Regions from separate parts of the Bacillus sp. OTU530 genome, predicted to be linked through region 4. Evidence: riboswitches for the same ligand, from Rfam matches in the RefSeq annotation. Region 4 holds a riboswitch; each other region holds the start of a gene.
What was found. A riboswitch is a leader RNA that binds a small molecule or an ion and turns the genes downstream of it on or off. The one in region 4 is predicted to bind cyclic di-GMP.
Positions count from the first base shown of each region.

Region 1: linked by a shared signal. The riboswitch ahead of AAHB12_RS07665 (glycosyltransferase) and the one ahead of AAHB12_RS13340 (thiamine pyrophosphate-binding protein) in region 4 are both predicted to bind cyclic di-GMP.
Region 2: linked by a shared signal. The riboswitch ahead of AAHB12_RS05740 (ArsR/SmtB family transcription factor) and the one ahead of AAHB12_RS13340 (thiamine pyrophosphate-binding protein) in region 4 are both predicted to bind cyclic di-GMP.
Region 3: linked by a shared signal. The riboswitch ahead of AAHB12_RS07780 (ArsR/SmtB family transcription factor) and the one ahead of AAHB12_RS13340 (thiamine pyrophosphate-binding protein) in region 4 are both predicted to bind cyclic di-GMP.

Region 1 covers NZ_JASATP010000007.1:173,315-178,684, reverse strand. Annotated here, with positions in the region: gene AAHB12_RS07665 (glycosyltransferase) at 1-2,402, opposite strand, end outside; cyclic di-GMP riboswitch class I at 2,581-2,670, opposite strand; gene tagU (polyisoprenyl-teichoic acid--peptidoglycan teichoic acid transferase TagU) at 3,040-3,948, opposite strand; gene tagU (polyisoprenyl-teichoic acid--peptidoglycan teichoic acid transferase TagU) at 4,583-5,370, opposite strand, start outside.
Region 2 covers NZ_JASATP010000005.1:205,409-210,778, reverse strand. Annotated here, with positions in the region: gene AAHB12_RS05765 (hypothetical protein) at 1-100, opposite strand, end outside; gene AAHB12_RS05760 (hypothetical protein) at 376-669, opposite strand; gene AAHB12_RS05755 (NUDIX hydrolase) at 726-1,178, opposite strand; gene AAHB12_RS05750 (RDD family protein) at 1,215-1,724, opposite strand; gene AAHB12_RS05745 (ArsR/SmtB family transcription factor) at 1,986-2,261, opposite strand; gene AAHB12_RS05740 (ArsR/SmtB family transcription factor) at 2,446-2,727, opposite strand; cyclic di-GMP riboswitch class I at 2,755-2,843, opposite strand; gene AAHB12_RS05735 (hypothetical protein) at 3,678-3,806, shown strand; gene AAHB12_RS05730 (TerC family protein) at 3,874-4,560, opposite strand; gene AAHB12_RS05725 (spore germination protein) at 5,195-5,370, shown strand, end outside.
Region 3 covers NZ_JASATP010000007.1:198,044-203,413, forward strand. Annotated here, with positions in the region: cyclic di-GMP riboswitch class II at 896-979, shown strand; gene AAHB12_RS07775 (post-COAP-1 domain-containing protein) at 1,000-2,214, shown strand; cyclic di-GMP riboswitch class I at 2,513-2,601, shown strand; gene AAHB12_RS07780 (ArsR/SmtB family transcription factor) at 2,629-2,910, shown strand; gene AAHB12_RS07785 (Ig-like domain repeat protein) at 3,156-5,162, shown strand.
Region 4 covers NZ_JASATP010000015.1:88,489-93,858, reverse strand. Annotated here, with positions in the region: gene AAHB12_RS13350 (HAD family hydrolase) at 1-252, opposite strand, end outside; gene AAHB12_RS31780 (BspA family leucine-rich repeat surface protein) at 744-1,472, opposite strand; cyclic di-GMP riboswitch class I at 2,241-2,326, shown strand; cyclic di-GMP riboswitch class I at 2,527-2,612, shown strand; gene AAHB12_RS13340 (thiamine pyrophosphate-binding protein) at 2,694-4,343, shown strand; gene AAHB12_RS13335 (PspA/IM30 family protein) at 4,752-5,370, opposite strand, start outside.

The DNA of each region.
Region 1 (5,370 bases), on a different contig from region 4:
ATCGCAGGAGTCCGGTCTTGAGAACCATCATCTACAACAATAATTTCATAATGCTGATAATCACTTTTTAGAATCGACTGCACAGTCCTGCTGATAACCTTCTCTTCATTGTAAGCAGCAATAATGACGCTCACAAAGGGCTGAAATGAATCATTACCTGCCTTAGACAGCTGAGCCTGCCTTTTATGCCGTAAGGCAAAGTAAACTAGTATAAAAACACGAAGGACAGAGAGAGCTAACACAGTATAAAGTAATAAGGAAATAACTCCATTTAAACTAGTTGCATTTCCTATAATAATTTTAAAGCTCTCTACTAACGGTCTTTCTACTTCCTTGACGGAAGGCATAATCGAACTTCTCTTCGTATTCATTAGCTCACTAGCTGTTACAAATGTATAGCCTTTACTTTGTAAGGTCTCAATAATCTCAGGAAGTGCCCCAACAGTACTGCTTCTGTCCCCTCCGCCATCATGAAGTAAAATCACATTGCCATTAGGCAGCTGCTGTAGAACGTTATCAACAATTTCCTTACTGTTTGTTGCTTCCCAGTCTCTGGAATCGATATCATAATTAACTGTAAGATAGCCCATTTCAGTCGTATAGAGCATCCTTTTAAAATCTGGATTTACCGTAGGTGTATCCACATATCCGTACGGAGGGCGATACAGTAAAGAAGAATGCCCAGTAATACCTTGAATTACACGCTGACTCGCATTCAATTCCAGCTTTAATTGGTTGTATGATATGCTATTTGTATGTCGATGGGAAAACGTATGGTTACCAATTTCGTGTCCCTCCATATATATCCGTTGCACAATGCCTTTATTGAGCATAGCATTTTTACCAATAACAAAGAATGTTGCCTTTATGTGATGCTGTTTTAAAATGTTTAATATACGTGTCGTATACTCGGGATCAGGTCCATCATCAAAGGTTAGCACCACTTCCTTCGTTTTCGCATTACCTAAACGCTCCATCTCAGATGATTTAGGCATAGATTGATAAACTTCGCCCGAAATTTGACCGGAATCATTTAAAATAACCTCTCGCTTTCCCTGTTTCTGAGATGATGTAGATTGGAAAATACTACCCCCTCCAGAGCTGTAGATGTTGTCACTACTCTTTATATGACGCAGTGTATCAATCCCTCGATTCTCTAGAACATCCCAAACCGCTGGATCTTCCGTACCCAATCTCCATAACGCAACCCCTTTGACTCCAGCTGCTGAAGCCGTTTTTAATTGGTTATAGAATGTGGCACCATCTAAAAACCATAATTCGTGCAGCTTGTCTTTATCCGTATATCTCACGTAGGGACTTTTACTCATGTCATCCCATTGGACCCGCAAGTTTGCCTTATCTGCCATTCTCATAACATTTTCAAAGGATACTACCTTCCCAGGCTCACTGCTTTCCCATTCCCAGTCATAACCATAATTGCCCAAACTAACGACAAGCTTATCCTTGGGTATACGCGCAAGATTTTCTTGATACCACGTGGATGAGGCTATAGGACCTGGAGTTTGAAAGTTTTCATCATACAACATTACAACCATTTTATCTGAATATAGCTTTAATGCGTTATAATCAAATGCGTTGTCATTTGGAGGCATATCCATTGTCACTAGAAGCCCATCAGAATGAAACACGCCGTATAGCTCCTGCATAAAGCTTGTAAGCAATTCCTTATCTTCTGCCTTTATATTTTCAAAATCTATATTTATGCCATCATAGCCATACTTTTTAATTTGTCCATGTAAATCCTGTATGAGCTTTGACCTTGCTGGAGGAGAAATCAATAGGTTATGAACTACTTCTTGATTCCACTCATTATCAATTAAATTGCTAATTAAGGGAACTACCTTAACATCATGCTTTTTCGCTAAATCCCCTATATTCTTCTGAACGTCTTCTCCTAGTTCTAAGTTAGGCTGCACATGGAACCATTGGGGAATGAGAACATCTATCGTATCTATATTACGCTTTAATGATCGTTCACTATTCGGATCCCAATTCACATAGAACGCATACGTATCATCCATATGTATATCTTCTTTTTGTTGGAAGGTACTGTTTTTATCAGTATCAAAAGGTGTCAGAGGACTAGCAGCCTCCTTCCCTGATGGTCTAATATTTGAAAATTCGTTTACTTCTTTTGTATCCCACTTTGGCAGCAAAGGGCTAAGATATATACTTAAGCCAGATATAACTAGTATCATAAGAGCAAGAATGGCCAAACTACAGAGAAAACACCAGATTACAATCTTCCTTTTTCTTGAAGCATCTTCAAATACAAAGTTTCCATTAGCAGTTTCATAGCTTGAAATTGTTTGTTTACGTCGATCGTGACCCAAAAGATTCTTCATTCTTTTGTACATACCATTTGATAATATTTTAATCATGCAGCCACCTAACTTTACAGTATTCTCAGCTAAGTTATCACGTTGGAAATAGAGTTGAATATCAAAGCATTGGCTATTATCACAGTAGCCTCCTCTCATAATTTTGAACTGTCCTAAGCGTGAAAACACAAAAGCCTATCTTTACCTATAAATCAAATATCTCTTTCCTTAGGAGCTATTCGGTAACCCAGCCATCATAGCCCTTGAGCAGAACCGTAGACCTGAAGTTTTGCGTCCTTGCCTTTCAACAAGTTTGCCTTTATCGTAGCCAAATATATCATCAATCCTATCTTGTCTGACCTGCAAACAACCTAGCCATTAATCTACAGATTAGACTAACAAAGTTATTTCGGGGAGTAAATACATCTACTGGTTAAGATTGTATTACTTTTATTACCCTGCATAACATAGATGTTAAATACATTTACAATTGAATGTCAGCAAGCAGTGTATACTGAGGCACTCCAACAACACAAAAAGGGGGCTGCCCCAGAACCCCTGCACTATAAAAATTCGAAGAAAAATAGGAAATAGACCATCATAGAAATATTCATTTTACTCGGTTCCCTTAATAGTCCATTTCCCATTTCAGTTCAAAAAAGATCCGATTATGCTTTTAGCTCAGCCCGTATTCATGCTATTGTGCCGGTAATTCTAACTGCTCACGAAGTTTCTTGGATAGCTCCTGACGTACCTCATCAGAGACAATATAGTACCAAGTATCTCCCATCATTTGGCCTTCACCCTTGACTTCAATTTCCTCAATATTATTACGGGTTTCTCCATAATTTTGCTGAATCTTAAACATCTCATCTTGCGTTAGGTTTGTTCTCACATTTTTTTGAATCACGTCCAGGATTGCTCCATAGTTCGAAAGAGTTTCTATATTTTTGCCATTTTTGATCACAGACTGCATAACTTGGCGCTGTCTCATTTGCCGGCCAAAATCACCACGGGAATCGAGCTTCCTCATTCGGGAGTATGCTAAAGCCTCCTCACCGTTCAAATGGAGAGTGTCTTTCTCAAAGTGTATGCCCTGGTACGTAAAGTCTAGATCATTATTCACATCTACACCGCCTACTGCATTTACAATATCCTTAAATCCTTCCATATTCACTTCGATATAATATTGCACAGGTACATTTAAAAATTTCTCAACAGTCGCAACTGTTGTATCAACGCCCCCAAATGCATAGGAATGATTGATTTTATCCTTGACTCCCTTTCCGACAATCTCGGTGTATGTGTCGCGCGGAATACTTAGAATTTTCATAGATTGCTTAGTCCGGTTTAATGTAACCAGCATTAATGAATCTGAACGGCCCCGTTCCTCTCCGCGAGGATCAGCCCCCATTAACAAAATGGAAATAGGAGCACCCTGCTTCATATCTTCAGACTGTTTCGTGGAAGTATCGCGCTTTAACGGCTGATTCACCTCACTTAATGTTTTAGAAACGTTAGCGTACACTTGGTAGGTGTATATACTAGCTCCAAGTATAGCAAGTCCTATAACTCCTGATATCCAAGCTAATAGCTTCCTTTTCACCTTAGCTACCCCTTTCAAGTTATCTGCCTCATCAAAGTTGCAGAAAACCCATTTTTTGATTGCCAAATATATCTCATCACTTGCTAATATCCCCTATGCAAGAATGTTTCCTGTAAGAAAACGGCAAGTGTATTTTGCACATTGCATAACTATATTGCTAATCAAGGTGAACATTATATAAGTTGCATAATATAATATATTTACACCTTTTTTATCCAGTTAAAATTTCATCTTAAGTTCCTATATTAGACTAAAATAAGATAGTCAATAATTACCTTGTAGATAATACTTTAATGTGCTGAATTTTGGCAAGTTGATTCTTCTATTCTAATAGTAGGGCATCGTAAGCTATCGTTGCTTTTTGGAATTTACCGACCAGGGGATTTTCATCTTTTCGTCAGCAGCAATAGCTCCGGATACTACACCGTTTAAAAAAGCTAAGGACAAGAAAAATAAAGCGGAATCTAACTCAATGTATTCTTTTATATAAACAATAAAATGTGTCCGAAAGATATACTATAATAACAAAATACAAAAAAAGCGTACATGTAATGGCAGTCATAATAAACCATTACATGTACGCTTTAAAGTCTGATCGCTGACATTTATACTAGCTAACCAATGATGAATTATATTACTTCAGCTCTAAATGCTGACGGAGTTTTTGTGAAAGCTGCTGACGTGTTTCCTCCGATACATGGTAATACCAAATACCATCAGCTGCTATGCCACCAGTTCCTTCAATTTGAATTTCCTCTGTTTCATTGCGCGCTACTGCATAATCCTGCTGAATACGGAACATATCGTCCTGCGAAAGGTTTGTTTTCACGTTACGCTGAATCGCTCCTAGAATATCGCCGAAGTTTGCAAGTGAATCAAACTTTGCCCCCTTCTGAATAACAGCCTTAATCACCTGACGCTGTCTCATTTGACGGCCAAAATCACCGCGTGGATCTTCTTTTCTCATACGAGAATACGCAAGTGCTTCTTCTCCATTTAAGTGAATAGGACCCTTTACGAAATGATGTCCGCTATATGTAAAGTCAAGATCATTCACAACATCCACACCGCCAACTGCATCTACAATATCCTTAAATCCTGCCATATTTACTTCAATATAATAATCAATTGGAATATTCAAGAAATTCTCTACTGTCTTCACTGACATATCAATGCCGCCAAATGCATAGGCGTGGTTAATTTTATCCTTCGTGCCTTTACCGACAATCTCTGTATATGTATCACGTGGAATACTTACCATTTTCATCGACTTTGTATTTGGATTCAACGTAAGCACGAGTAGGGTATCAGAACGACCTTGCTCATCCGCACGTTCATCTGCACCTAGCATTAAAATCGAAATTGGTGTTTTACTCTTCAAGTCTACGTTACCTTCGCGCTTTTCTGATTTTTCTCGATTTA
Region 2 (5,370 bases), on a different contig from region 4:
CTTTAAACACACTTCCTTCCTGTTCTAGAGGAGTTTGATAGACTGTTGATTGGGCGTTGATAACTCCCTGTCCATTTTGCATTTGCTCAAGTATAATCATTTGACTTCGCCTTCCTTTCCTAGCACTATTCTCATCGTAACTGTCTATAGATTACCTTTCTTACATGAAAATTTGGTAAAAAACCTAAATATCACTTACTTTCACAAATTCAACTTTGTACATTAATTACAAATAAAAACGCTTTCTTTGTATAGACCTTTTACAGATCTTTTAAACCCACACTTTTCTTAAAACAACACCCCCATCTTATCCGAGCCCAGATTTAAACATAAAAGAGCAGCCAGAGCCGCTCTTTATTTACAAAAGCCTATTTATTAGATCTTGCCTAGTGTGAAAAATATTAACCACCATATAACCGGCAATACACTCCACAAAACCAATTGTAAATATTTCTTCTTCATGAAGATGATCCATCCCATAATAATTGAAACAATAACAAATAGCGGGTAACTTGTTACAAAGATAGTTGCTACTGATGCAAATGCATCCTCAGCAAATGCCATGGCCCAACCCATAAACCAAAACAATGTTGATAATACCGCCACAATCTGGGTAATAATTAACCAAACCAACGATATAATTTTAATTCGTTTCTCTTGAGTCCCCATCGCTTACCCTCCCTGTTAACCCTGCCCGCTCCTTTCACTACAGAACATCCGCTTCACTATTCGGTTTTCCCACTTACATATTTATCCAACATTACTTTACTTGTTGTCATTATGTTTTCTGGGAAGGATTGAATATCAAAATATCTAAGTTCTTTACTCTCTTCATCAAGTCTAATCTCTCCAGTGATATCAGAAGAATAGTAACAAATAATAACATTATATACTTGATCACCATTAGGGTATTCATAATACATTTGGTCCCCTGAAAAAATATGAAAAAGCTTTAATTCCCCCACCGTTAACCCTGTTTCTTCAAAAATCTCTCTTCTCGCTGTATCCTCAATCGTTTCACCAATTTCCATAAAACCACCCGGTAACCCCCAGTCGTTTGTATCTGTTCTATGCTGCAACAGAATTCTGCCTTCAGTATCGAGTAAGATCACACCTGCAGCAGTTAATATTAATGGACGAGTTCCTACAGCAGATCTTAATTCTTGAATGTAATTCATGTTAAATCCTCCTATGACACTAACCTCAGTTCAATTTTATGAATACCTTTTTAACTTTTCGCCTCTTATTAAGTTTTCATCTATTCTCTTATAGACAACAGCAGTTTTGGCAACAAAGTCATGGATAGCGCGTCTATCTTTTCGAAATATCACCATAAAAATACTGATCACATATGTAGTTCCTAATGTAAGCATACCTAATCCTACTTTTCCAATAAATTCTCGAACTAGCATTGTACGAAAATTCAGCTGTTTTCCGTCTATCTTAATCAATTTTAACCCTAATACAAGCCTACCAATTGTGCCACCTTTTAAAATTAAAGGTATTAATGCGAAATAAATCCCATCAATCCATAGGGATTTCCAGCCTTTATAAAATGTATCAGAGTGATTTGCCGTAAGAAAAAAGGATATAGTGACTAATACTGCTGTTACACAAAACACATCTATGACGATTGCAGAGAATCGCTTTCCTACGCTTGCAAAACACATTGTCTGTTGGATATTCTGCTGTCTAACTACTACATATTTAGCCTTAGCATACATATACTGAAATCTCCTTATATAGCTTTTCATTCTTAATAATTCTTTAGAGAATACATTTATGTTAAATTGTGCATTGGAATAAATGTAAATAACTCCCTTGTAAGTGTACGCTTTTTATGTCTAATTAGCAATATATAGATTTATTCAAAATAAAAACCGCTCACCCATTGGCAAGCGGCATACATAAAAGTGGATAAAGCTTTTGCTTCATTCAGCTACTTCGTGTGCTCAGTCGTGCAGGACCCATGACCCAAATCGTACTTAAGCGTTGATCATTGCATTCAGGATAGGTTTTACTCTCTCGTCCTTTATCTCATAATAAATCTCTAAACCTTTGCGCGTTCCTGAAATAATCTTGGCAGTCTTTAATTTTGATAGATGTTGACTAACTGTACTTTGCGGCGCTTCAAGCTCTTCGTAAAGAGAGGTTACATTTGTTGGTCCTTTTTCAATCATAAATTTCACAAGCGCAATTCGTGCAGGATGGGCTAATACCTTTAAAATTTCCGCACTGTCATTAAACTTTTCAATGTTCATTCTACTACTCTCCTAACTTTATTTATCGACTATAATGCAATAATATTCGAAATTTATGAAGAAAGTATGAAATTTTCCTAATAACTTTTTTATTCAACCTCTAATCTTATACTTTCTTACAATGCAAAAAAGCACCTGATTTCCACCAGATGCTTCAAAATAATTCGGTTTGGTAATATAACCCTTAAGCACTAACTACCGCATTAAGGATATTTTCTACCCGTTTGTCCTTTACCTCATAATAAATCTCCAAACCCCTACGTGTTCCCGAAACAATCTTAACAGATTTTAATCTTGATAAATGCTGGCTAATGGTGCTTTGCGGCATTCCGAACGCCTCATAAAGGGTAGTTACATTTACCGGACCTTTTTCAATCATAAAATTCACAAGCGCGATTCGCGTAGGGTGGGCTAATACTTTTAAGACTTCTGCCCCATCATTAAATCTTTCAATTTGCATATACATTCACTCCTCTAATTTTTCTTTCCCGTGAACGGCAGCTGGCTAGCTTGATAGCATTCGCTATTTTAGCCCCTAAAGCTTTGCGTCCCAAGTTTTCACAAGGTTTGCCCTTAATAATTATAATTTTTTGTCGAGTTTTAGTACAGAGAAAAATATTACAAAATTTTTATAACTGGTTCTAAAAAAATAGCAATTAACACGGAACTTTACACATTCTATATATTTATCTTAATATTTTTTTCGTTTTCTCCAAAAGAAAAAAGCATTCACTATATGAATACTTCGTATTATTATAATGAAGTTAAGTTGAAATGTATAGGTAAAACCAATGAAAGAACCGATTAAACAAGGATACGGTCTAGACAAAGTATACAGTTACAAAGAGCACCCTGATAAAATTTTCGTTACTTATAACCCTTGAGATAAAGAATAATAATAGTTAGAACTATTACTCCTATCAATAATAAAGAACCGATACCTGAGCTATACACAATATATATCTTAATATGGAGGATAGCATTCACAACAAGAACTATTGACAAGAAGATACACAAGAAAATGATGATAGGCATATTTTTATTTCTATTCAAACCAAACAATCCCTTCACAGAAGGTTATTTATACATTAAGGAATAAGAAATTAAATCATAAAGATTATTAGAAATTAGAGTAGAAAATTGTAAGTATTATAGCAATCACCATTATATATTTTAGTCCGTTATAAAACACTATGTTAACCAAGTCTTGTATTATTATAGAAATAACAAAATATTTTTTATGTGACTAAACTTGAATAAATATTTTACCGCCGGCACTTCCTCCACAAACTTAACCTTATTAATTATTAATCCGATAAAAATTTACACTTGATAAAATTTATGATTGGTATTATTATCTTTATTAAATACTTTTATATTATTTTTGTTAAATTATTTTGAAACGGAGGGAATACAATGCATTGGTTTCGTCTAGTCCCTGTTATTTTCTTTTCTTTATCAGCATTGTCATTATTTACATTTCAATTTGGCGAAATAATCCATTCCATTCAGGAATTAATTGGATTTTATAAACAACAGCAATAAAAAATAACTCAAATCCCCTCACACAGATTTTTTTTTGAAAATCAGTCATATGTTGCAGAGAAGGGCATTAGCCCCTCTCCAACGAAGCCTTGTCCGTTTTTTCCAGCTCTTTATTTTTTAACTTGCCAGTTATAATAACCAAAATTGCTAATGTAACTGGAATAATAATATGCCCTAAAGGAAATTTGCTCTCCACAAAACGGGCAATCACTTTATCGTTTAACATCATTTCTCCGGCCGTATATCCAAGTAGAGCTGCACCTAATACAATAAGGATGGGAAAACGATTCATTAAATTCATTAATAGTTGACTACACCAAATGATTAACGGGATACTAACAGCTAATCCGATTATAATGAGCAAAAGGTTTCCTTCTGCTACTCCTGCAATCGCTATGACATTATCAAGACTCATTACTAAGTCCGCCATAATGATGGTTCTAATCGCCTGAACCATACTGCTGCTACCTTCAAGATCTTCTCCCTCGTCTTCACCATCTATTAGCTTAACCGCGATCCACAGTAATAAAATTCCTCCTACGATTTGAAAGTAAGGGATCTGCAATAACCAAACCGTCACAAAAGTAAGGACTATCCGTAAAGCAATAGCACCAAAACTCCCCCAAAAAATTGCTTTTTTCTTCTTATTTTCAGGAAGATTTCGACAAGCTAATGCAATCACAACTGCATTGTCACCGCTTAGAATGATATTAATAAAAATGATTTTAACTAAGTCTACAAACAACCCTTCTATCAACTTCAATTCCTCCAATGAATCGTGCTGTAATTCTATTTTTCACTTGTAGCAACAAACTTATCTTACGACCAACATATTTCACATCCTTGTGAAAGTAATGCCTAACATAACTAGTTGCAAATACACTGATAATCCAAGGCATATTTAACTTGCCCTGAATTCTATTTATTAACCGTCCATTATCAAATGTCCATAGCCTGCGAGTCTTTTCCGCCAGCATGAGGTACACAGAATATAATCTCCGCATTCATCCGCTCGAAAAGATTACTCCTTTCTCTTCATCGTCGCCTCCCATTTCCAGCGCGTCATTTGTTGTATCTTCCTTACACATCCATACCCGCGCTTTCTCTATCCAGAATGAAGAGAGAGAAGCACATTGTGAATTGGACGGTAATGTGGGATTATGTCAAACTTGACATGTATGCAATATACAAATGAATAACTTAGAAAGCACAGAATGTAAAACATATTAATAAAAGAACAAAACACCACTCCTAAAACATTTATCATATACTGAAAAAGGTATTACCAAACTTCACAGAGTTTATACATTAAGATTGTAACTTTCAATATATAAAGGGTCCTTACCTTTTGTTAGTGGAATAAAAATATTGGGAAAGTAGGCGAAACAATGCCTTCAATTGTTAAAGGAATTGTAATAAGCAACATTGACGTCACTGGTGCTTTTAACATAGGAGATACTTATGAGGTAACACCAATATCAACTGAAAAGGGCTATCATGGAGCTGGATCATCAAATACTGGATATTCTGTAAACACATTTAATGGTGTTAGTAAAACAAATAT
Region 3 (5,370 bases), on a different contig from region 4:
TAGGGCGAATAGTGCAACTACATAGACACCAACAAAGTCTGGAGTCTATACAGTAATTGTTTATGCAAGAGATAAGAACTCTGGAGCGAATTATGGATCTCGAGCGGAAATGTACTATAGAGTACAATAAATAAAATAACCAGCAAAACCAAAAAGGGCGCCAACTATGATGCGCTCTTTTCTCATGTCCATCGGTATTTGAGCAAGCGGGGACAACGTGCTCGTTCTATATACCACATCAGTCTCAAGGCCTAGTAATGGCAAGGGATTTGCGCTGTTGGTTTTGCTAGCTTGCTAACGAAATGAAAACTTGAGTAAAAAAACGAAAGGTAGTATTGCCGCTGAAATATTGGTTGTATACGATTTTGAACGATTGAGGGTTGGAGTACGAATTGAAAAGCATTAGCATCCTCGAAAAGTATGTTTTAAACATTATTTTTGGTCACCACTTCCTGCAGAAGAATTAAAAATCTTCTATGAAGCAATAGATAAAGGAGTAGAAATGGTTCTTAAAATACGATCTAGTATTTAGCCATCATCAATAAATTTAGGGGTTGTCCATTTTTGTCCTTCTGTGCTGTTAGTTTTTGTAAGTAATTGAGGTTTTAATTTACTTTTTTCACCAAAATCCCCATGATAAGATATAAAAATAAAGCGTTTTCTTTCCCGTTGTTCTTTTTCATAGAAGATTCTCTACTTAGAAAATTAATTTTGTTATTTTACCTTTCTAACTGTTTTTTATGATTCTAACAGGTATAGAAGGTGTTAGGTAATTCACTAGATAAAGGCATAACCTTTAGTCATTTGTTCTTTGTGAGGAAAAGGCTTTTTGAGAAGGTTAATCTTGTTCTTTTGATTTTCTTAATTTTCTTATTGGGATATGCATGAGCTATAAAGAGCACGGGGGAGCGATGAAACTCTACTTGTATTTGGTCGCTTAAGTGGAGTGGAGCTAGTAGCGAAACCGACCCCCTCTAAATAAATTATGGGGGGATTTTTTTGAAAAAAGGTAGCTTATTAGCAGGTATTGGAGTTATGGCATTGAGTGTCGGTATATGGGGAAATCCTTCAATTTCCTTAGCAGCAGCCCCACCAAAAGTCTCTGGAGGATCTGTAGTTTTAATGGGATTGGAACCAGAGGACGGACATCTTGAGGGCGGGCGTCGGGCTCATGGTCCTATTAGCGCTTACGTAAACATCGTAAAAAAAATGAAAGTTACAAATGGTGGAAATGGGATCTTAGTAATCGGCGGATCCGGAAATGATAATAATGCTATTAAGGTGTTTTGGAAGGAAATAGCATCAAAAACTAATATGAAAGCGACTTTTGTATCTGGTAATAATATTTCTAGCCAATCATTTGATGGGTTTGCCATTATTGCTATCGCAAGCGATATATACAATACCCCAAATGGTGGATTAACGAATGAAGAAAATGACTTGTTAGCAGCACGTGGGGGGGATATAGCCAATTTTATAAATAAAGGCGGTGGATTATTTGGGGGAACCTCAGATTTTGATAATCCATATGGATACATGACAAGATTTGGAATCTTTACATTTAATCTTTATACCAACAAACCTATTATTAATAAGGTCTCGATAACTACTGAAGGTGCGGCATTTGATATGAAAGCTGATGAATTGAGTGTACCGGCTTGGCACGATGAATTTACGGCTTTCCCAAATTTCTTTAAGGTTTTGGTACGTAATGAAACGCCTTTACAACAATTTTCACAAAAAAATCCACTTGCAATCGGTGGAAACAGTGTTATTATATCCCCACAATTTGGATTTAAAAAGGTAACAGGAGGGGGATATGTTGAAAATGATAAGAATAAGCAATCATTTGGTTTTAACATGTTGCCGGACGAACAAGGTTTAAGAGTTCAACTTGAATATAATGATCATTTGAAAAGTAATAAGACTGATGTAGTAAAGATAAAAATAGATAATTATGCGATGAGTCTGAAACAAAAGCTTGCAGAAATTAAGGAGAATGGAAAAACTATCGGGATTGAATTTGATACAGTCGGAGAAGTGACAAGTTCTACCTCTGGCAAGCAAAACAGCACTATTCATATTAGAGTTGTTGATCGTGGGGAACCTGGTACAAAAGATGAGTTCCGATTAACTATACTTGATGGACCTAATAAAGGATATACATCACAGTCTGGTATAATTCAAGGAGGCAATATTCAGGTACACCAATAACCTGAATTAATTAGATTGCGAAGGGGAAGACAAACGGGGTTGTTGAAAAATACTCATTCAAAGTAACGAGAAGACAAATTCCTACAACATGTAGAGCTTGTCTTCTTTTTTGTTGAGAATACAATTACATTTTCAACAAAAAAGTTATTTGTTAGCGAAAGACACCTAATCTTGTTGTTCTAAAGAACGATTCTACGGTGGATGGTGTAAAGTTCTATATTAATTTCTATTTTTAGAGTTAGTTATGATAAGTTTCTAATTTTTTTATCTATAATAAAATTTGGAATTAGATTATAATTATTTCCGTAGGCAAACCTTGTGAAAACATGGGGCGCAAAGCTTTAGGGGCTAAAATAGCAAATGTTATCAAGCTAGCCAGCTGCCGTTCACGTGAAAGAGGAATTAGAGGAGTGAATGTATATGAAAATTGAAAAATTTAATGACGGAGTGGAAATCTTAAAAGTATTAGCTCATCCTGCACGAATTGCACTTGTAAAAGTTATGATTGAGAAAGGACCTGTAAATGTAACTACTCTTTACGAGGAACTTGAAGCACCACAAAGCACAGTTAGTCAACATCTATCAAAATTGAAGAGCGCCAAGGTTATTTCAGGAAAACGTAGAGGTTTAGAGGTTTACTACGAGGTGAAGGACGAGCGAGTAGAAACCATTCTCAATACAGTAGCTAGTGCTTAAGTTTCATTACAATAAAACTATTTGAAAGCGGATTGCTGCGGCAGTTCGCTTTTTCTTTTGCTTCAATTGTCAGTACTAGTGTTTAACAAAACCTTCGGCTTACAGCTATACAAAATATAAGATATAGGTAATTGGAGAGGAAAATAAGATAATCACACAAATATAAGTAAATGTTACCAATCTATATGAATATTAGAATTTAAAAGAGGAGTGTGATAAAATTTTTTAAGAGGGGGCACTTACATATGAATTTTTGGAAAATGTTTACGTTTATTGTTATTCTAGTACTAACTCTCCAATATCCGGCTCAGACACTTGCGTCAGAATTAGTAGATACGGAGCTACCGTCTTTGTCAAATGTAGAAACAGATAAGCAGAATTATCAGGCTGGCGAAACAGTAAACATCAGTATTATGGCAACGGATGATGTTTCGGGGGTTAGGGATGTAGTAGCAAGGATAAAAGGTCCTGACGGAACAGAGTTAGCTGGGGCAGGAACTTATGATACTGTTAGTGGCAAGTGGATTGTGAAGATTCCGCTTAATATATCTGTACAACCAGGCAAATGGCAGATTTTACGTGTCTCGCTTTTTGATAAGGTAGGGCATTTTGTTAGCTATGAGAATGGTGTAGATTATACAGCTGAATTTAATGTGGAAAATACTTCACCAGTAGATACAGAACTACCATCTTTGTCAAATGTAGAACCAGATAAACAGACCTATCAGGCTGGTGAGACAGTAAGCCTTAACATTACAGCAACGGATGATGTTTCAGGAGTTAGGGATGTAGTAGCAAGGATAAAAGGTCCTGACGGAACAGAGTTAGCTGGGGCAGGAACTTATAATACTGTTAGTGGCAAGTGGATTGTGAAGATTCTGCTTAATACGTCTGTACAACCAGGCAAATGGCAGATTTTACGTGTCTCGCTTTTTGATAAGGCAGGACATTTTGTTAGCTATGAGAATGGTGTAGATTATACAGCTGAATTTAATGTGGAAAATACTTCACCAGTAGATACAGAACTACCATCTTTGTCAAATGTAGAACCAGATAAACAAACCTATCAGGCTGGTGAGACAGTAAGCCTTAACATTACGGCAACGGATGATGTTTCAGGAGTTAGGGATGTAGTAGCAAGAATAAAAGGTCCTGACGGAATAGAGTTAGCTGGGTCAGGAACTTATGATACTGTTAGTGGCAAGTGGATTGTGAAGATTCCGCTTAATACATCTGTACAACCAGGCAAATGGCAGATTTTACGTGTCTCGCTTTTTGATAAGGCAGGGCATTTCGCTAGCTATGAGAACGGTATAGCGTATACCAAGGAGTTTTTTGTGGACCCTAAGCCAAAGGTCCAAGAAATAAACGTAACAACAGATAAACCAAGTCCTCAAAGTGTAGCAACACCTATTACGTTGACAGCTATCTCAAAGGGAAGTAGCAAACCTATATATAAATTTTATGTCTTTGAAGGAAATACCGGGAAAGTAGTACAAAACTACAGTGAGAAAAATACCTTTACATGGAAACCAGAACGAGCAGGAACATATAGGTTATCAGTACATGCAAAGGATATTAACTCCGAAGCGGCTTATGATACTTATTATTCTTTCTGGTACAAAGTACAGGATGGGAAAGTAACTCAGGTAAATGTAACAACAGATAAACCAAGCCCTCAAGCTGTGGCAACACCGATTACATTGACAGCTACCTCAGAGGGAAGCAGCAAACCTATATATAAATTTTATGTCTTTGAAGGAAATACGGGAAAAGTAGTACAAAACTATAGTGAGAAAAACACTTTTACATGGAAACCAGAACGAGCAGGAACATATAGGTTATCAATACATGCAAAGGACATTAACTCCGAAGCGGCTTATGATACTTACTATTCTTTCTGGTACAAAGTACAGGATGGGAAAGTAACTCAGATAAATGTAACAACAGATAAATCAAGCCCTCAAGCTGTGGCAACACTGATTACGTTGACAGCTACATCAGGGGGAAGCAGTAACCCTTTATATAAATTTTATGTCTTTGAAGGGGATACGGGAAGAGTAGTACAAAACTACAGTGAAAAAAATACCTTTACATGGAAACCAGAACGAGCAGGAACATATAGGTTATCAGTACATGCAAAGGATATTAACTCTCAAGCAGCTTATGATACTTACTATTCTTTCTGGTACAAAGTGCAGGATGGGGAAGTAACCCAGGTAAATGTAACAACAGATAAGGTAAGTCCATAGAATATTGGTACCTCAGTTATTTACAGAGGGGTAATGAACGAAAAGCATCCTCTAGACGGCGCTTTTCGTGACTGCTGTAATTGAAAATGTACTAGTTGATTTAATGGGAATTTTGGTATATTGGTAACGTGGATAATTGAATTAGATAAGTTTATCTCCGCTGAATAGCGGTTTTTTTGTGTTCTGCTATTACGTTAGAATTATGAGC
Region 4 (5,370 bases):
CTGACCATTATGGAGGCCAATGGAGGCACATAACGCCTCCTTCAGCTCATTATTTCTTGCTTCTCCCACTTTTTCCAGCAATGCATCAATTACTTCATATTCAATTGCCACCCACAGCATGCCAAAATTTAAAAGCGTACCGTCCTTATCGAATAAAACTCCTTTAATCCCCATTTCCTGAACCACCGCTTTCTTTGCTAATAGCTCCATCATACACGCAGTAGTATGCTCCACAAAATCATTCAGCTCCATTTTCACTCTCTTTTCACCATTCGTCCGTATAGTAAAACCTGTAGCAAATAAAGAAAACTCGCCGATTGGAGAGCCCTGCTCTTGGGCGAAGCCAGAGGCGTAGTTGCACTTATACTGTGTACCTAAAATTTCCGGCTACGTCGAATTCACTTCCAGCTGGAAATTTATATATTCTCACAGTGTAAGAAAAGCGGACAATGCCCACCCTTGGGCGAAGACAGAGGCGTAGTTGCACTTATACTGTATTCCTAAAATTTCCTGCTACGTCGAATTCACTTCCAGCTGGAAATTTATACTTTCTTACAGTGCAACGAAACCACATACACATACATATCAACACTATAGGAGGAAAAGGTCATGAAAAGACGCACATTAGGAATCGTAGCTGCAGGAACTCTCGCCTTCGGAATCGGACTTGTAAACGGTATGCCGGCATTTGCAGCGCAAAGCACTACAACGCAAACAACACAAGCAGCGGAACAGAAATATGGTCATGGAAAAGAACTAAGCACGGAGGCTGTTACACAAAAGGCAAAGGAATTAGGAATTGCAACAGATGGTAAAGATACACAAACTTTAGCTAAAGAAGTGCGCGATGTCCAGTTAAAGCAGGAAGCAAAGGAGCTTGGCATTTCCACTGACGGTAAAGACAGTGAAACACTCCAAAAAGAAATTCGTGATACAAAGGTGAAGGCTGAAGCAAAGGAGCTCGGCATTTCCACCGACGGTAAAGACAGTGAAACACTCCAAAAAGAAATTCGTGATACAAAGGTGAAGGCTGAAGCAAAGAAGCTTGGCATTTCCACCGACGGTAAGGACAGTGAAACACTCCAAAAAGAAATTCGTGATACGAAGGTGAAGGCTGAAGCAAAGGAGCTTGGCATTTCCACTGACGATAAAGACAGTGAAACACTCCAAAAGGAAATTCGTGATACAAAGGTGAAGGCTGAAGCAAAGGAGCTTGGCATTTCCACCGACGGTAAGGACAGTGAAACACTCCAAAAAGAAATTCGTGATACAAAGGTGAAGGCTGAAGCAAAGGAGCTTGGCATTTCCACCGACGGTAAAGACAGTGAAACACTCCAAAAAGAAATTCGTGATACAAAGGTGAAGGCTGAAGCAAAGGAGCTTGGCATTTCCACCGACGGTAAGGACAGTGAAACACTCCAAAAAGAAATTCGTAATACAAAGGTGAAAGCTGAAGCAAAAGAGCTCGGCATCTCTACTGACGGCAAAGACACAGAAACTTTAGTCAGTGAGGTGCGTGACGCGCAGGTGAAAAAAGATGCAAAAGAGCTTGGCATCTCCACCGATGATAAGGACACCCAAACATTAGCTAAGGAAGTCCAAGATGCGAAAGTGTTAAAGGCAGCAAAAGAGCTCGGTATTGATACAGCCAATAAAACAACAAAAGAGCTTATGAAGGAGATTTCTACTAAATCCCCTGAAACAGCAAAAACATTATTTCAAGATAACTATCATAACTTTGGCTATGATAAGGGAATAGGCGGCAAAGGCAGAGGAATGCGTTAATCTTCTGATAGCCTATGTATAAAAAGGGATTTCAAACAGACCGATACGGTCTTTGAAATCCCTTTTGCATATGTTTATCTCTCACATTTTGCAGCCTTTGTATACATATGTTGAAAATTTTTTGCTTTTCTCTCCCGGTAGTTTAGAATTCCCTTTAGTTTTTTATAAAGAAAACTCGCCGATTGGCAGGCTCTGCCCTTGAGTGAAGACAGAGGTGTAGTTGCACTTACACTATATTCCTAAAATTCCGGACTGCGTCGAATTTGCCTCCGAAATTTATACTTTCCTACAGTGTAAAAGAACTAATAATTTGTCGAATATTGGTTTATTTTATTCAGAATACGTGATAAATTATATTTAAATTTATTGAAAAGCGGATTTTCCAATTGTTTTACATGAATTTAGGAGCAATGTCACGCCACCTTGCAGCGTTAATTTGCAGCAGGAAAAATGAAATCTAAATAGGGCAAACTCGTCGAAAGTCGAGGACGCAAAGCCTACAGATCTACGGCAGTTGTGCTATGATGGCTGGGTTGCATAAATTTTTTGTTTACGCCCTATTTATGTCTATATAGGGTGTTTTTTGTATTTGCCAGTCCGCAAAATGAAACGGTTCCTAAATAATACATAAGTTAACGCCCATATAGATATATAGCATATTTAAATCGTGATACGAAGCGTTATATTTTTATGTCCTAAAGTACTGATAATAAATTTTAATTCGTAACAGGAAACAGCTAAATCTATATGAGGCAAACCCGTCCCAAGTCGAGGACGTAAAGCCTACAGGTCTACGGCAGTTGTACTATGATGGCTGGGTTACATAAATCTTTATTTTCACCCCATTTATGTCTATACAGGGGTTTTTTTATATTTGCTGAATCTCAAGCGAAAGGAATTTTAATGACATGAGAAAAGTTGCAGAAATCCTTGCTATTAATCTTAAGAATATGGGTGTACGTCATGCATTTGGTGTTCCTGGAAAACCTATTGTTCCAATTTTACTCGAATTAGAGAACCATGGTATTCAATTCAATCTAACTAGGCATGAAACTGGAGCTGGTTATATTGCTTCTGGTTATTCCTTAATGAATGATTCTATTGGAGTCGCAATAGGTACTTCTGGTCCAGGCGGCACCAATTTGCTGACGGCTGCGGCACAAGCAAAAGCATGGCATTTACCAGTTGTTTTTATTACAGGGCACCCCTCTGCTAAAGATATGGGTAAACCGTTTGGACAAGACTCTTCAGCATTTGGGACAGACTTAATAAAAATGTTTGAGCCAGTAACAAAATTTAGCGCACGCATAGACCGAGCTGAATCATTTAAAAGTATTTTTTCTCATGCTATTGAGAGCGCATTATATGGAGTGAAGGGACCTGTTCACCTTTCACTCCCTATGGATGTATTGGATGAGCAGGCAGAATCTTTTATTTTAGACATACCCGATGAAGCTCCACATGTGATAGCGACCCAAAAGGAGTTACAACAAGCCTTAGATTGTATTTTAACTTCTAAGCGGCCTGTCATGATTTTAGGAAAAGGTGTGCATTCCTCCAGAGCCTATGAGGAAGTCATTCGTTTAGCGGAAACCTTTAACATACCAGTCATGACAACACCTGGCGGAAAAGGAACATTTCCAACAACACATGATCTGTCCCTAGATGGGTTTGGACTAGGCGGCTCTGCAAAAGCTAGTGAGTATTTAAAGAATAAGAGTGATCTCATAATTGTAATAGGATCTAAGTTATCTGATATGTCTATTGTTGGACTGGATCCCGCTTTGTATCCAGATAAAATTATTCATTTTGATTACGACTATACGTTTATTGGCAAATCAATTCCTGTTGCAACACAGCTTGTTCTTGGTGACGCTAAGCATAATCTTGAGAGTTTATTAAAATTAATTAAGACAGATAGATTAGCTAAACCTTTTTCAAAGCCGCAGATACATATTAGTGCAGAGCTACAAAAGGAAACACCGATTACAGTTGAAAGGCTACTAGCAAAGCAAGTCATTGCTGCCCTAAGAGAGAATTTTCCCGCAGATACTGTTTTCTTTGGTGATGATGGCAGCCATTCCTTTTATGCTATTCAGCACCTAACACTGACAAAGCAGGCCACATTCTATTTTGATGATGTTTTTGGCGCAATGGGACATGCTATTGGTTTTAGTATTGGTGCGAAGTTAAGCAATCCTACTAAGCCTATCGTCTGTTTAACAGGTGATGGATGCTTTTTTATGCATGGAAATGAGGTTTCAACAGCAGTTGACAGCAATGCAGCTACTATCTTTATTGTTTTGAATAATGGAAGACTTGATATGGTCGATAAAGGTATGTCAAACAATGCTGGAAAAGCTGTTGGCACTATTTTCAAAAATGAACTCAACGTTAAAAAATATAGTGAAGCAATGGGAGCATTATCCTTTAAGTGTTGGACTATTGAAGACTTACACCTGGCTCTCAAGGAAGCTCTGAACAATCACAACGGACCGACAGTAGTTGAGGTAATGGTTGATCAAGAAGAAATCCCACCAACGCTGTTGAGAGGATAGCACTATAAGAAGATGAAACGAATGCTTAAAGCATTAAGAAAAGCAGACAAGGCCCGCCTTTTATGGCAGCGTAGGGGTGGGCCGGAGTAAAAGACGCTTTTTTCCTTTTGCGGAGGTTCAGCCCTATGCTGCCACTTTGGCCTTGGGAGCTAGACATCGCCCCGAAAAGTTATCCTTTCTTACAGTAACCGATTGGCAAGCCGTTAGGCGAAGACAGAGGTGTAGTTGCACTTATACTTTGTTCCTAAAATTTCTCACTACGTCGAATGGTCTTCCTGCTAGAAATTTATACTTTCTTAAAGTATAAAAAAAATCCCCCCAAACGGAGGGACAACAATTTATATTAAATAAGGGGGGTAAGGCATAACATGAGAAAGGGTTTAGCTAAGTCGAGCAGCTTGTCCTTCCTTAGGACTTCGCTGCTTTTAACTGTTCCAATTGCTGTTCCACTTCAGCCTGCAAGAGGGGGTTCATGCTCGGTTGATGTGGAGCTGCAATTTCTTGGCTTGCTTTTGCTTCAGCTTCTAACGCCCAGATGCGCTCTTCCATTCTGGCAAAGCCGCGCATTGCGTTATCTGCACTAAAAGACGCAATTGTTGTATTGATTTCCTTCACAGCCCTCGCAGCATGCGCTCTGGCGATCAGCTCCTGCTGCTTCAGCTTCAGCTCTTCATACTTTTCCTGCAGAGCCTTTACCTTTTCATACAAATTAGTAGTTTGTACTTGCATCGCTTCATACTGTTGCTTGTACGATGCTAGCTTGCGTTCCTGTACAATCTTATCCTGCAGCGCTAATTTTGCAATTTCGTCCTCATTTCGCTCCACTGCAAGGTTTGCTTGTCTAAGGCGCTTTTCAACAGCTTCCTGCGTTTGCAAAGTAAGCATTTCATACTTTTTCTCCAAAAACAGCTGCTCAGACAGTGCCTGCTGCGCCTTTACGAGCTGCTCCTCCATCTCGCGCAAGTATTGCTTGATCATGCTGAGTGGATCTTCCGCTTTATCAAGCACACCATGCACATCAGCAAGT